DNA from 3 places in the Kribbella koreensis genome. Region 1 is predicted to be linked to each of the others. Evidence: riboswitches for the same ligand, from Rfam matches in the RefSeq annotation. Region 1 holds a riboswitch; each other region holds the start of a gene.

Region 1 (4,770 bases):
CGAGACTCCATCGCCAACCTCGACGAGGACCAAGCCATGACCGTAGGCCTCAGCCAAGCCACCGAACTGGACGCCGCCGAGCCCTTCGGCCACGTGGTCCTCCGCCTCAACCGCGAGCTGATCCACCACGGCTCCGAGATCATGACCCTCCAAGACCTCCACGCCCTGGCGGCCTGACCGCACACCCCCGATCCCTGGTCGTCGAGGCGGAGGCCGCTCCATCCACCGCTCAGGAGCGCGCCTCGGCGACCAGGCCAACCGTCACACCGCCCACCCGATCCGCTCCCAAACCCTCGGGCGGCCAGAGGGTCGGCTGTCAGGAGAGCAGTTTGGTGGCGAGGTCCCAGACCTGGTCGAAGGCGTTGATTTCGGTGGGGTTGAAGCGGTTCTTGGTGACGGCTACCGAGATCCCGGTGGCGGTGTCCGCGTAGGCGGCAGAGCCACCGATGCCGACCATGCCGAAGACGGTCGGTGGAGCAGGGCGCATGCCGAGCTGGCCGATCGTGTAGCCGAGGCCGTACTGCGCCGGGCCGCCGGTCATCTCGTCCAGGCCGGTGGTGGAGAGGGCTGAGATCTCCTGCAGACGGGAAGGCGACAGCAGACGTACGCCGTCGACTTCGGACATCAGCGCGGCGTACATGCGAGCCATACCTCGAGCGGTGACGGTCCCCCAGGCCGGGATGTCGGCCATCGTCACGGCGGTGTTGTTGGCCAGAGCCGCATTGGGGAACAGCGATCGTGGGCCCGACTTGAAGAGCGGAAAGTCCGGCGGCAACGAAGCGAACATGGCCGCGCCGGCCGGGTCGTCCTCGAAGTGGGCAACACGATCGAGCTCCGAGGCCGGTACACCGAAGTACAACTCCCCCGCGATCCCCAGCCGGGCACCGATCCCAGCAGACAGCACCGAGGAGATCGGCTCGCCGCAAACCCGGCGGACGACCTCGCCGAGGATGAACCCGAAGGTGACCGCGTGATACCCGACCCGCGACCCCGGCACCCACCATGGCTCCAGCGAAGCGATCACCGAACACATCGCCTCCCAATCGCAGAACCGCGACAACGTCAGATCCGCAGGCACCGCCGGTACGCCGGCCGAGTGCGTCAGCACATGCCGGATCGTCGTCCCCTCCTTGCCATGAGCCCCGAACTCCGGCCACACCGAAGCCACCAATGTGTCGTACGACAACACCCCCTCCTCCACCAGCACATGGACGACGGTCGACGTCACCCCCTTCACCGTCGACGCGGCATAGAACAGCGTGTCCGACGCAACCGGCCGACCGGGAGCGGCCATCCCCGCCACGGCATCCACGATCAACTCGCCCCGGCGATAGACAGCGGCCTGCACGCCGTTCTCCGCACCCGACGCCACCAGACCCTCGATCGCGTCCACAACCTGCTCCTGCAATAACTCGTTCATACCAGCTCCTCGTTGACGACTCCCGGTACCGGGTCGGAGCCGCTGCGCCAAACTTGACATCGCACCCGAGATGCGTTTTTCACACAAGATGTGCGACACGCGGCGCGTCGAGACACTAGATGTGGGGTTCAGCGGGTTAAGGTCACATCACTGGTCGACAGGGGAATCCGGTGGAAATCCGGGGCTGCCCCGCAGCGGTAAGCGGATGAAGCAGTCCCGTGAGCCCGAATACCTGCGACCGGTGCGCGTGCCGCCGGCACGCGCTGTCCGAGACCTCGAGGGCGGGTCGCAGGGCGAGCAAGCGACAGGTCGTGCAACGCCGGTGTACCGCACCGGCGAGGAAGTCCCAGCAACTCGGTGCACCACCGGCCGGTCGGCGCAGCACAGTGGGTCGGTGCGATGGCGCCGCGCCGCGGGTGGCGCCGGGTAGAGCGGGCTGCGCGGCTCTGGTGCGGGAACTCGTCGTGCGCTTCCCCGGGGTCCCGGTCGTCAAGAGACTCGCGTGGAGAGAGCGCTTGTGACCATCGTTTCTGCGGGCAAGGCGGCCCAGGCCGCACCCCCGAACCAGCTCACCGTCGTCCGCCGGGACGGCAACAGCACCGCCTTCGACCCGACCAAGATCTCGGTCGCCCTCAGCAAGGCGTTCCTCGCCGTCGAGGGCAGCGAGGCCGGCGCCAGCCACCGCGTCCGCGACCTGATCGCCGACCTCACCGCCAAGGTGGTCGACGCGCTGACCGGCCGCGGCCGGCACAGCGTGCAGGTCGAGGACATCCAGGACCAGGTCGAGCTGGCGCTGATGCGGGCCGGCGAGCACCAGGTCGCGCGCGCCTATGTCCTGTACCGCGAAGAGCGCGCCAAAGCCCGTACGCCGGAGAACGCGGCCGAGCTGAGCACCAGCGACAGCACGAACAACACACCCGCCCGGCCCGTGATCAACGTCCGCGCCGCCGACGGCAGCACCACTCCCCTGGACGTCGACCGGCTCCGCGTCATCGTCGCCGAGGCAGCGGCGGGCCTCGACGCCGTGGATGCCGAGCTGATCCTCGACGAGACGCTCGGCTCCTGCTACGACGGCATCGCGCAGCATGAGGTCGAGCTCGCCCTGGTGATGGCGGCTCGCGGGTACGTCGAGACGGAACCGGAGTACAGCTACGCCGCTGCACGCCTCCTGCTCGACCAGATCCGTCGCGAGACGCTCGGCCGGGTGCACGGTGAAGCGCGGCAGGCGAGCCAGGCCGACATGGCCACGGCGTACGTCGACTACTTCCCTCAGTACATCCAGACCGGTATCGACGCGGGCCTACTCGACCCCGAGCTGGCCACGTTCGACCTGGCCAAGCTGGCTGCCGCGATCAAGCCCGAGCGCGACCTCAACTTCGCCTTCCTCGGCCTGCAGACCCTGTACGACCGGTACCTGCTGCACATCGACAAAACAAGGTTCGAGCTGCCGCAAGCGTTCTTCCTGCGAGTAGCGATGGGCATCTCGCTGAAGGAGGAGCACCGCGAGGACCGCGCGATCGAGTTCTACGAGCTGCTCAGCTCGATGCGGTTCATGTCGAGCACGCCGACCCTGTTCAACTCCGGTACGACCCGCCCGCAGCTGTCGAGCTGCTTCCTCACCACGGTCGACGACGACCTGTCCGGCATCTTCGCCGGCATCCGCAACAACGCGCTGCTGGCGAAGTACTCGGGTGGTCTGGGCAACGACTGGACCCCGGTGCGCGGGATCGGCGCCAAGATCCGCGGCACCAACGGCGAGTCGCAGGGCGTCGTGCCGTTCCTGAAGATCGCCAACGACACCGCCGTCGCGGTCAACCAGGGTGGCAAGCGCAAGGGCGCGGTCTGCGCGTACCTCGAGACCTGGCACATGGACATCGAGGAGTTCCTCGACCTGCGCAAGAACACCGGTGACGAACGTCGCCGCACGCACGACATGAACACGGCCAACTGGGTGCCCGACCTGTTCCTGCAGCGGGTCGAGTCCGGTGGCGACTGGACGCTGTTCTCGCCCGACGAGGTGCCGGATCTGCACGACCTTTACGGCGCCGCGTTCAAGACGGCCTACGAGAACTACGAGCACAAGGCCGACCAGGGCGAGATCCGGGTGTTCCGCCGGGTCAAGGCCGTCGACCTGTGGCGCCGGATGCTGACCGTGCTGTTCGAGACCGGTCACCCGTGGATCACCTTCAAGGACGCGTGCAACCTGCGCTCGCCGCAGCAGCACGACGGTGTGGTGCACTCGTCGAACCTGTGCACCGAGATCACCCTGAACACCACCGTCGACGAGACCGCGGTCTGCAACCTGGGATCGGTCAACCTGGTCGCCCACCTGACGGACACCGGTCTCGACGCCGAGCTTCTGAAGCGCACCGTCAAGACGGCCGTCCGGATGCTCGACAACGTGATCGACGTGAACTTCTACACCACACCCGAGTCGGAGCGAGCGAACCAGCGCCACCGCCCGGTCGGCCTCGGCCTGATGGGCTTCGCCGACGCGCTCTTCGCACTGCGCATCCCGTACAGCTCCGACGCCGCCGTCGCGTTCGCCGACAGCTCGATGGAGCAGATCAGCTACCACGCGATCGAGGCGTCCAGCGATCTGGCCGCCGAGCGCGGCCGGTACCAGACGTACGAAGGCTCGCTGTGGAGCCAGGGCATCCTGCCGATCGACTCGCTCGAGCTGCTGCGCCAGGCGCGCAACGGCGATCTGACCGTCGACACGAGCAAGCAGCTCGACTGGGACGCGCTGCGCGGCAAGGTACTCCGCGAAGGCATGCGCAACTCCAACGTGCTGGCGATCGCGCCGACCGCGACGATCTCCAACATCTGCGGGGTCAGCCAGTCGATCGAGCCGATCTACCGCAACCTGTTCGTGAAGTCGAACATGTCCGGCGAGTTCACCGTCGCCAACCCGTACCTGGTCGCCGACCTCAAGGCGCGCGGGCTGTGGGACCAGGTGATGGTCTCCGACCTCAAGTACCACGACGGCATCCTGTCCCAGATCGACCGGGTCCCGGCCGACCTGCAGGAGCTGTACGCGACCGCGTTCGAGATGGACCCGCTGTGGCTGGTCAAGGCCGCGTCGCGCCGGCAGAAGTGGCTCGACCAGGCACAGTCGCTCAACCTCTACATGACGGCGCCGTCGGGCAAGGCGCTCGACGAGCTGTACCGGTCGGCCTGGCGGTACGGGCTCAAGACCACGTACTACCTGCGCTCCCAGTCGGCCACGCACGTCGAGAAGTCCACGCTGCAAGGCACGGACGGCCGGCTCAACGCAGTACCAGTCGCGCTGCCTGAACCCACAGGTGCCGTTTGCTCAATCGAAGACCCTGACTGCGAGGCCTGCCAGT
Region 2 (4,770 bases), on a different contig from region 1:
ACCGTACGAGCCCGGCTTGGATCCGAAGACGCGCGCCGTCGACGACCTCATGTCATTGCCCGCGGCTACATCAGCGTCGACGTGCGCTCTGAGGTAGTTGCTCTCGGCATCCTCATCGAGCGCCGCCACGGTGCGGACGGCCTCGTCGAGCAGTGAGACGACATGCGGGAACGCGTCCCGGAAGAAGCCCGAGATCCGGATCGTCACGTCGACGCGCGGGCGGCCGAGCTCCTCCAGCGAGACGACCTCGAAGCCGGTGACCCGGCGCGAGGCCTCATCCCAGACCGGGCGACACCCGAGCAGCCACAGCACCTCGGCCAGGTCGTCACCCTGGGTGCGCATCGCGGACGTGCCCCAGACGGTCAGCCCGACCGATCGCGGCCACTCCCCCGTCTCGGCCTTGTGCCTCGCGAGCAACGAATCGGCCAGCGCGACGCCGACGTCCCAGGCGTTGCGGCTCGGGATCGCCTTGGGGTCGACGGCGTAGAAGTTGCGGCCGGTCGGCAGGACGTTCACCAGACCGCGCGTCGGCGACCCCGACGGGCCGGCTTCGACGAAACGGCCGTCCAGCGCGCGGAGTACGTTCGTCAGCTCGTCGCCGGTGCGGGCCAACCTCGGCACGACCTCGTCCGCGGCGAACTGCAGCGACTTCTCGACCTGAGTCGAGGAGCGACCGAGTACCTCCTCGATGACGACCGGCACCTTGCCCGCATCCCACGCCAGAGTCTCCATGCCGACAACCAGCTTGCGTGCAACTGCCTCCAGCAGGTCCACACCGTCGGCACCGCTCACGGCAGGAAGATCCACCAGCGTCGCCAGGTCCGCCAGCTCCGGTACGGCGACGCCCGGGTTCTCCAGCATCGCTGCCTCGTCGACGCCGAAGGTCTGGCCGAGAGCAGCCCGCAACCCCGGTACGGCGCCCGAGACGCCACCCCACATCTGCTGCGCACGCAGTACGGCGAGAACGAGGTTGACCCGTGCCTCGCCGTCCGGCCCGCCGCCGAGGATGTGCAGCCCGTCGCGGATCTGGACGTCCTTGATCTCGCAGAGGTAGCCGTCGAGGTGCAGGACGAACTCGTCGAACTCCTCGTCCTCCGGCTTCTCCGAGGTGTGCAGATCGTGGTGCAGCTGAGCGGCCTGGATCAGCGTCCAGATCTGCGCGCGCAGGGTCGGGACCTTGTCGGGGTCGAGGGCCGACACCGTGGCGTACTCGTCGAGCAGGTACTCCAGCTTGGCCATGTCGCCGTACGTCTCGGCGCGCGCCATCGGTGGTACCAGGTGGTCGACGATCACGGCATGCCCGCGACGCTTGGCCTGCGTACCCTCGCCGGGGTCGTTGACGATGAACGGGTAGACGAGCGGGAGGTTGCCCAGTACGGCGTCGGGCGCGCAGTCGGCCGCCATACCGATGCCCTTGCCAGGAAGCCATTCGAGCGTGCCGTGCTTGCCGAGGTGGACCACCGCGTGGGCGCCGAAACCGCCTTCTTCGGTTGGCGCTTCGAGCCAGCGATAGGCCGCCAAGTAGTGGTGCGACGGGGCCATGTCGGGGTCGTGGTAGATCGCGACCGGGTTCTCGCCGAAACCGCGGGGCGGCTGGATCATCAGCACGACGTTGCCGAACTGGAGGGCCGCGAGGGCGATCGCGGGCTCGGGGCCGGACTGGTCGACGTACAGGGAACCCGGGGCCTCCCCCCACGCCTCGATCATTGCTTGCTGCAACGTTTCGGGGGTCTTGCCGAACCAGTGCTGGTACGTCGAGAGCGGGATCTTCGCGACCGCACTGGACAACTGCTCGTCGGTGAGCCAGTCGACGTCGTGACCGCCGGCCGCGATGAGCCGGTGGATGAGTCCGTCGGCGCCGTCCGCGCCCTGGAGCTCGTCGAGATTGAGGTCGGGGCCGAGGTCGTAGCCGGCCTCCTTGAGCTGGCCGAGGATGACGACCGCCGAGGCCGGGGTGTCGAGGCCGACGGCGTTGCCGATCCGGGCGTGCTTGGTCGGGTATGAGGACAGTACAAGCGCCAGCTTCTTGTCCTTCGGCTCGACGTGCCGAAGCTTGGCCTGGGCGACTGCGATGCCGGCAAGCCTGGCGCAGCGCTCCTCGTCGGGGGCATAGCTGGCGATGCCCTCGGCGTCGTACGCCTTGAAGGAGAACGGGATGGTGATCAGGCGTCCGTCGAACTCGGGGATCGCGACCTGGGTGGCAGCGTCGAGCGGGCTGATCGCGGCGTCGCTCTCGAGCCACTGCTCGCGGGTCGAGGTGAGGGCGAGGCCTTGGAGGAGCGGGATGTCGAGGGAGGCGAGGGCGCCTGCGTCCCAGGAGTCGTCGCCGCCGGCCGTTGCGTTGGAGGCAACGGTGCCGCCGGCCGCGAGGAGGGTGGTGACGAGGACATCGCATTGCTTGAGGAGGGCGAAGAGGTCGGCGTTGTCCGCGTGGGTGGGGTCCAGGCCGCGCAGCGTTCCGCAGTACAGGGGAAGGGGCTGGGCGCCGGCCTGCTCGATCGCGGTCGCGAGGGCGTCGACGAAGGCTGTGTTGCCGGAGATCTCGTGGGCGCGGTAGTAGACGATGCCGACTACTGGGCGGTGGTCCTTGGCGAAGGTGCGGCCGGCGCGGATGCCGTACGTCGGGAGGGTCTTGGGTGGGTCGAATGCGTCGCCGGTGAGGAGGATCGTGTCTCGGAGGAAGCCCGCCAGGTTCTGGAGGTTCTCGGAGCCGCCCTCACGGAGGTACGCGAGCGCCTCGGTGACCGCGCCGGCGGGGACGGTCGACATCGACATCAGCTCGGCGTCGGGCGCTGCCTCTCCACTGAGCACGACGGTGGGGATGTTCGAGGAGATGACGGCGTCGAGACCCTCCTCCCAGGCGCGGCGACCGCCCAGCAGGCGGACCACGACGACCTCGACGCCGTCAAGCAGGGTGGCAACATCATCGAGCTCGACCCGCGCCGGGTTGGCGACCTTCCATCCGGCCTGGGCCTGCGAAGCGGCCAGCAGGTCGGTGTCGGCAGTGGAGAGCAGCAAAAGGTTCGCGGGCACGCGCGACCGGTCCTTCCTCGGGGTGTCCACGCCCCAGGTGGCAGGTACGACAGCAGCAGTTCCTGACTCCCGGGAAACCCCCGGTCACAGTGGCGGGACCGCCCCGGACTCACACCGGGTTCCTGCACAGCCGTCGATGACAGCACGACTCTAGTCGACCGCGTCGGCAACTACTCCCCCACGGTCGAGCTCCGCCTGCACCACCGTCGCTCACACGCCCGACACTCCCACCCACGCCTGCGCATCGATCGCAGGACGTCGGCGGTGTGGGGGCTACTGCCTGTTCTTGTGTACGGCGTGGACTGGTGGCGCATTAGCTTGCTGGGGTGGATCTGTTCTCAGAGTCTTGGGGTGCGTTGCGGGCGGCTGTTGCTGGGCTGGGTGATGCCGACTTCGGCGAGGCGTCGGGGTGTGCGGGGTGGTTGGTGCGGGATCTGGTTTGTCACCTGGTGATTGATGCGCAGGACGTGTTGATCACGCTGGTGACGCCCAGCGAGGCCGAGGCGACGCATGACTCGGTGAGTTACTGGGCGGTGGCTGAGGCGGCGGCTGCTGGTGAGGATCCGCTGGATGCGTTGATCGTTCGGTTGGCGGCGGCGTACGGGGATCCGGGGTTGCTCAAGTTTCATCTCGATGACGTGGGTGCGGCGGCCGGGCGGGCGGCTGAGTTGGCTGATCCGGCGATGCTGGTCAGCACACAGGACATGGTGCTGACGGCGGGCGACTACCTCTCGGCGTACGTGCTGGAGTGGACGCTGCACCACCTCGATCTGGTCGCTCACCTACCGCAAGCGCCAGGACCATCGATCGAAGGCCTCGCCGAGAGCCGGGACATGATCGAGCAGATCGCCGGCGCTGGGTTTCCTGCGAGCTGGTCCGACAAGGACGTGCTGTTGATCAGCACCGGGCGCCGTGAGCCGTCCGACTTGGAGAAGACGCAACTCGGTGAGCTCACCAAGAAGTTGCCCCTCGTGCTTGGTTAAACCAGTGGCGCCTATGCCGACAGGACGGCCACTCTGAGGACATGCGACTGACCTTTCTGCATGACCCGCGTGGTGGTGAGAGCCTTACGTTGATCCGGCGTGCGGACGGGGCGGAGTTCACTCTGTTCTCGTACTCGCGCAAGCACCGCGTGCCGCACGATCTCGCGCATGCGGTCACCGAACGCGAGCTGCGCATGCCCGACGGCATCTTCGGCTGTATCGCAGCCGGTGCGGTCTTCGACAGCATGGAGCAGACGGCCGGCAAGAAGCGTCACGACGCGAAGGTCCGCAGCGCGCGCATTCTCAAAGCACCGAACAGCATCGGCATGAGCGAGGCGCTTTCGAGCGTCTTTCACCTGGCGGTCGAGAAGGACCAGCCCACGCCGTACGCTGAGGTCCGCGAGATGTGGGGCGTCACCCGAGCCGATCCGTGCCCGTACGCCGATGTCGACCTCGACCGCACCACCGAGACCCTCCGCGAACTGAGCCACCGCTGGCAGGCGAGCTCCGACCCGCTCGATTTCCCTTGGCCGGAATCGCTTCAGGCGGAGGCATCACAGCACGGTCCCAAAATTCGCGTACGTACCGGTCGTCGCGACCGCTAGCTTGTCGCTCCGGGTCACGATGCCGGACAAGATTGTCCCGGCCTGTCGGCGGGCTAGAGGACGTCGCGGAGGTACTGGCCGGTGAGGCTTTCTGGGGCTTGGGTGAGGAGGGTGGGGGTGGTGGCGGCGACTATGCGGCCGCCGTCGGT
Region 3 (4,770 bases), on a different contig from region 1:
GGCGAGACTCCCGGCGAGCCACATGGAGGCGCTCTTCGCCGCGTAGATCTCGGCCAGCGTCAGCAGGTACGCCGTGATCGAGCCGACGATCGCGGTGACACCGATCCCGACCAGCACCAGGCGATACCCGGCAATCCCTTGTTTATAAGCGAGAAGATAGATAGCCGTTGCTGTTAGCAACGAGCCCGCGAGCGCGCCGACCGGGAGCCAGCCGATCGCCGTACCGAAGATCGTGATCATCAGTACCGCGGCCAGCGCCGCTCCCGCGTTGATCCCGATCAGATCCGGACTGACCAACGGATTGCGCGCCAACCGCTGGAAGATGGCCCCCGAGATCGCGAACGCGGCACCGACCCCCATCCCGACCAGCACCCGGGGCAACCGGTTGTTGACCACCACATCCGTCATGATCAAAGAACCGTTACCCGCCAGCGTATTGAGCACCTCCGACAACGGAATCTCATAGTCGCCCATCGTCAGCGAGACGGCGGCGGTCGCCAAAGCGAGCGCCCATGCGACCGTCGAGACCAGGATGCTGGCGACGTCGACCCGGGTCGAGAACGGACCGAGCCGGACCGCCCTCACAGCGTCGCCCTGACGGCGCACGGCTCCACCGGGCGCAGCTCCACGGCGTTCGCCTTCACAGCTCGGCCAGTTTGCGGCGGCGGACCAGGGCGATGAAGAGCGGGGCGCCAATCAGGGCGGTGATGATGCCGACCTGCAACTCGTCAGGACGTGCGACGAGTCGGCCGGTGACGTCGGCGAGTAGGAGGACGGTCGGCGCTAGGACGAGGGAGTACGGCAGGATCCAGCGGTAGTCGGCGCCGACCAGGGCCCTTGCGACGTGCGGCACAGCCAACCCGACGAAGGCGATCGGGCCGGCCATCGCGGTCGCAGTACCGGCGAGCAGCATGACCGCGAGTGCCGCCAACAGACGAACCACCCAGATCCTGGTACCGAGGGTCGCAGCCAGGTCGTCACCCAACGCCAGCTGGTTGAGTGATCGACCAAGAGCCAACGCCAAGGCGATCCCCACGGCAATGAAAGGCAGCGCCTGCGCAACGATCGCGCTGGTTGCCAAGGTCAACGATCCGACGACCCAGAAGCGGAATTCGTTCAAAGTCGAGAGGTCGAGCAGAGTGATGGCCGACGTCACCGACCCAAGCAGAGCGGAGAGCGCCGCCCCGGCCAGCGCTAGCTTGACCGGCGTCGCGCCCCCTCGACCGACCGACCCGACGAGATAGACCACGACGGTCGCAACCAACGCCCCACCCATCGCAAACCACACGTAGCCAGTGAGCGACTGGACCCCCAGCAGGCCGATCGCAGCGACCACGGCCAGCGCGGCGCCCGCGTTCACACCGAGGATGCCCGGATCGGCCAGCGGGTTGCGCGTGATCCCCTGCATGACGGCGCCGGCCAGCCCGAGGGCAGCACCGGCCAGCAGGCCTACCGCAGTACGGGGGAAGCGCAGGTACCGGATCACTCGGTCCGTGTCCGATCCGGTGAAGTCGGCCGCCGCGACGAAGACGTCATGCGGACCGAACCACTGATTGCCGGCCACCAACGACAGCAACACGGCCCCCAGCAGCACGACACAGGCGACGGCGAGCCCGCCCGCCCGCAACCCGCCGCCCCTTACCCGGCCAAACCCATCACGGAGACCAGAGCCCTTCACCGCGTCCGGGCCCTCGACCGCGACCAGGTTCTTCACTTGACCAGGTCGGGGTGGATCAGCTTCGCGATCAGTTCGGTGGAATTGGCGCCGCGTACGCCGGCCGAGTGGTGCGCGAACAACCACGGGTACACGTGCTTGTTCTTCACCGACTTCAGATTCGCGTACGCCGGATTGCCCAAGATCTTCTGCACATCCGGCTGGACCTGCGCCTCTGTCAGCGACGCGTCGCAGCACCCGCTGATCAGCACATAGTCGGGGTCGCGCTTGATGAACTCCTCGACGCTGACCTTCACGTTCCGCTTCGACGTCAGGTCGGCGAAGGCGTTCACCCCACCGGCCTGCTTGATCAGCACCGACCCGAAGTCCGGCCCACCCGACACCGTCAGCCCGCCACCCTCCAGCCCCGGGCGCAGGATCGCCACGGTCGGCCGGTCCGCACCCTTGACCTTCGCCTCAACAGCCGCGATCCGCTTCTGCTGGTCGGCGATCACCTGCTCGGCGCGGTCGGAGACGTCGAACAGCCTGCCGAGATCGCGCAGATCGGCGTACACGTTGTCCATCGAGACGGTCGATGGGTCGATCGCCTCGTCGCCCTTGCCGTCCGCGGTAGGGCAGAGCGGGCTGAAGATCCAGGTCCGCACACCGAGGTCCGACAGGCTCTTGCGGCTGCCGAAGCTCTCGTCGCTGCCGCCGCCACCGAACACGTCGTTGAAGCCGGAGAGCACGAAGTCGGGGTTCTGGCTGAGCAGTTCCTCGCGACTCGGCAGGTTCTTGTAGTACTTCGCGTCCTGCTGCGCCGCGGCGTACGGCGGCAGCACGTCCGCGTCCAGGTACGCCGTCCCGACCAGCCGGTCCGAGATCCCCAGCGCGTGCGCCATCTCGATCGCCGGCTGGTACGCCGCGAACACCCGCTCAGGCGGCCCGGCGACGGTCACGTCGATCCCGCAGTTCTTGACGGTGACGGCACCGGCGGCCGGCCCCGCTGTGGCGGCACCTCCGCACCCGGTGGCCAGGGACAGTACGACGACAGCAGCAACCAGCGTTTTCACGCGCGCCTCCAGCACCTCGTGGACGGTGTGACACGCCGTGGCCGGTCTCCTGGCTGACGGGAACCGCGCTCCAGGGTCTGACCTTCCCAGCCAACCTCGGCCAGTGGTCTCCACAACAGAACAACCCCAGAACATCCCGATCACAGTGGCGAGGGCCGCATCGGCATCACACCGATTTCCCGAACACCACGACCCCGCAACCGTAACCCACCTGCAACCCAGTCGCAGAAACCGCCCCGGGAACAGGACGATGAACTGGTTCAAGCACCAACGGAGGGCGGGCACCCCTCCGCGAGAAGTACGACAAGTCGGCAGGATCCCCAGCCCCAGCCCCAGCCCCCAGCCCGAAACATCTCAGGGGTTAACCCCTGAGATGTGGGGTTGCCCAGCGGGATTCTCGGGGGGCAACCCAGCAACTGAAGGGTTAACCCCCGAGATGACGGTGGGCGGCGGCGACGGTCGGCGGGGTCAGCGGGGGTAGAGGTCGGTGGGGTCAGCGGGTGTAGAGGCCGGACATGGTCAGGACGAAGCTGGCCATGTCGTCTTTGTCGGTGGTGCCCGCGGGGAGGGGGACCAGGTCGACGATCTTGTCGGTGCCTACTCGGATGATGGAGCGGCCGGTGACGGTGTCTACGTAGGCTTCGTCGCCGAGGGGCATGGGGAAGGAGGTCGCGGCCTTGCTGATCGGGGCGGTGATGGCTTCGGCGTCCTTGACCCGGCGGACGGTGGAGTAGAGGACGCGGGTCTTGGTGAGCCAGGCGCAGACGATGTCGCCGGCGTCGGTCTCGCCGTCGCGGCGGACCGAGGCTTCGATCCCCATCACCTTCGTGGCGGCTGACGTGCCGCGCTCGCACTCCGGCCGGGTGATGTAAGGCGCAGGCTCCGGCAGCCCCCCGGTCTGTTGGGCCGCGTCCTGGGCCAGTACTACGTACTTCGCCAGCGTCGCCGGCGGCCCACTGATCTTGCGCAGCTTGCCGTCGGCCAGGAACACGACGAAGCGGCTGGTGCCGAATCCGCCCTGCCCGACGGTCAGCGACTTGGCCGGCTCGCCCTTGGTCGCGTCGTAGGCCTTGCGAACCGCCGCCAGATCCGCGGCCGTTGCAAAGAAGGCGGACGTGCCAACTCGTAGTACCGGCCCGGACGAGTTGCTACTCAACCCGAGCTCGCACTGGTCGTACGTCGGGAAGCCCAGCTCCGGCAGCACCGGCTTCGGCTGGATCCGCACCACCGGCACACCCAGCGTCGTCTGCACGAGCGTCTGGTTCATCCGCACGCACAAGGTGTCGGCCACCTTGGAGGTAGGCGGCGTACTAGGCGTCTCCGACGGCGTAGAGGTCGGGGTAGGCGTCTCGGTGGGCGTAGTGCTGACCGACACCAGCGGCGGCACACTAGGCGCCGTCTCGCCTCCAGGACCGCCGCACCCGGCCAGCAACGCAGTACTGCCGAGCAGAGCGACCACCAACCGAGTACGCATGGTCACAGAGCCTAACCGCAAGCCCTACTCATGGCTCTCGATGAACTCCTTCGTCTTGGCGATCGCGAACCCCCACCCCTGATGCACCGTCGGCGCCGGCGGGATCGCGATCTCGTCCGGATTCGTCAGTACGTCGATCAGCACCGGCCCCGTAGTACCCAGCGCCTGCGAGACCGCCGAGTCCACGTCACCAGGCCGCTCGACCCGAATCCCGGTCAGCCCGATCGCCCTCGCCACCTCGGCGAAATCCGGATTCGCCAACTTGGTCCCGTACTCCGGCAGCCCGACCTGCTCCATCTCCAGCTTCACCATCCCGAGCCGCCCGTTGTTGAACACGACCAACTTGACCGGCAACTCGTACGCCACCGCCGTGATCAGGTCCCCCAACAGCATCGACAACCCGCCGTCACCGCAGAACGCCACCACCTGCCGCGACCGATCCACCGCTGACAATCCGAGCGCATGCGGCATCGCATTGGCCATCGACCCCAGGTTGTACGACCCGATCAGCCGCCGATCCCCACGCATCCGCACGTACCGCGCCAGCCAGACCGTCGACATCCCCGTGT

The links. Region 1 has a riboswitch for cobalamin ahead of ABD116_RS00710 (ribonucleoside-diphosphate reductase subunit alpha). Riboswitches for the same ligand answer to the same signal wherever they lie in the genome.
Region 2: linked by a shared signal. The riboswitch ahead of cobN (cobaltochelatase subunit CobN) and the one ahead of ABD116_RS00710 (ribonucleoside-diphosphate reductase subunit alpha) in region 1 are both predicted to bind cobalamin.
Region 3: linked by a shared signal. The riboswitch ahead of ABD116_RS17985 (ABC transporter substrate-binding protein) and the one ahead of ABD116_RS00710 (ribonucleoside-diphosphate reductase subunit alpha) in region 1 are both predicted to bind cobalamin.

What each region holds. Positions count from the first base shown of each region.
Region 1 is NZ_BAAAHK010000001.1:136,311-141,080, forward strand. Features, by position in the region: gene ABD116_RS00700 (DinB family protein) at 1-177, shown strand, start outside; gene ABD116_RS00705 (serine hydrolase domain-containing protein) at 317-1,420, opposite strand; cobalamin riboswitch at 1,537-1,674, shown strand; gene ABD116_RS00710 (ribonucleoside-diphosphate reductase subunit alpha) at 1,938-4,770, shown strand, end outside; gene ABD116_RS00715 (ribonucleotide-diphosphate reductase subunit beta) at 4,769-4,770, shown strand, end outside.
Region 2 is NZ_BAAAHK010000017.1:174,809-179,578, reverse strand. Features, by position in the region: gene cobN (cobaltochelatase subunit CobN) at 1-3,033, opposite strand, end outside; cobalamin riboswitch at 3,071-3,201, opposite strand; gene ABD116_RS30325 (maleylpyruvate isomerase N-terminal domain-containing protein) at 3,360-4,016, shown strand; gene ABD116_RS30320 (hypothetical protein) at 4,058-4,621, shown strand; gene ABD116_RS30315 (excinuclease ABC subunit UvrA) at 4,675-4,770, opposite strand, start outside.
Region 3 is NZ_BAAAHK010000007.1:823,385-828,154, forward strand. Features, by position in the region: gene ABD116_RS17975 (FecCD family ABC transporter permease) at 1-585, opposite strand, end outside; gene ABD116_RS17980 (FecCD family ABC transporter permease) at 641-1,714, opposite strand; gene ABD116_RS17985 (ABC transporter substrate-binding protein) at 1,711-2,727, opposite strand; cobalamin riboswitch at 2,750-2,933, opposite strand; gene ABD116_RS17990 (hypothetical protein) at 3,221-4,201, opposite strand; gene ABD116_RS17995 (thiamine pyrophosphate-dependent enzyme) at 4,226-4,770, opposite strand, start outside.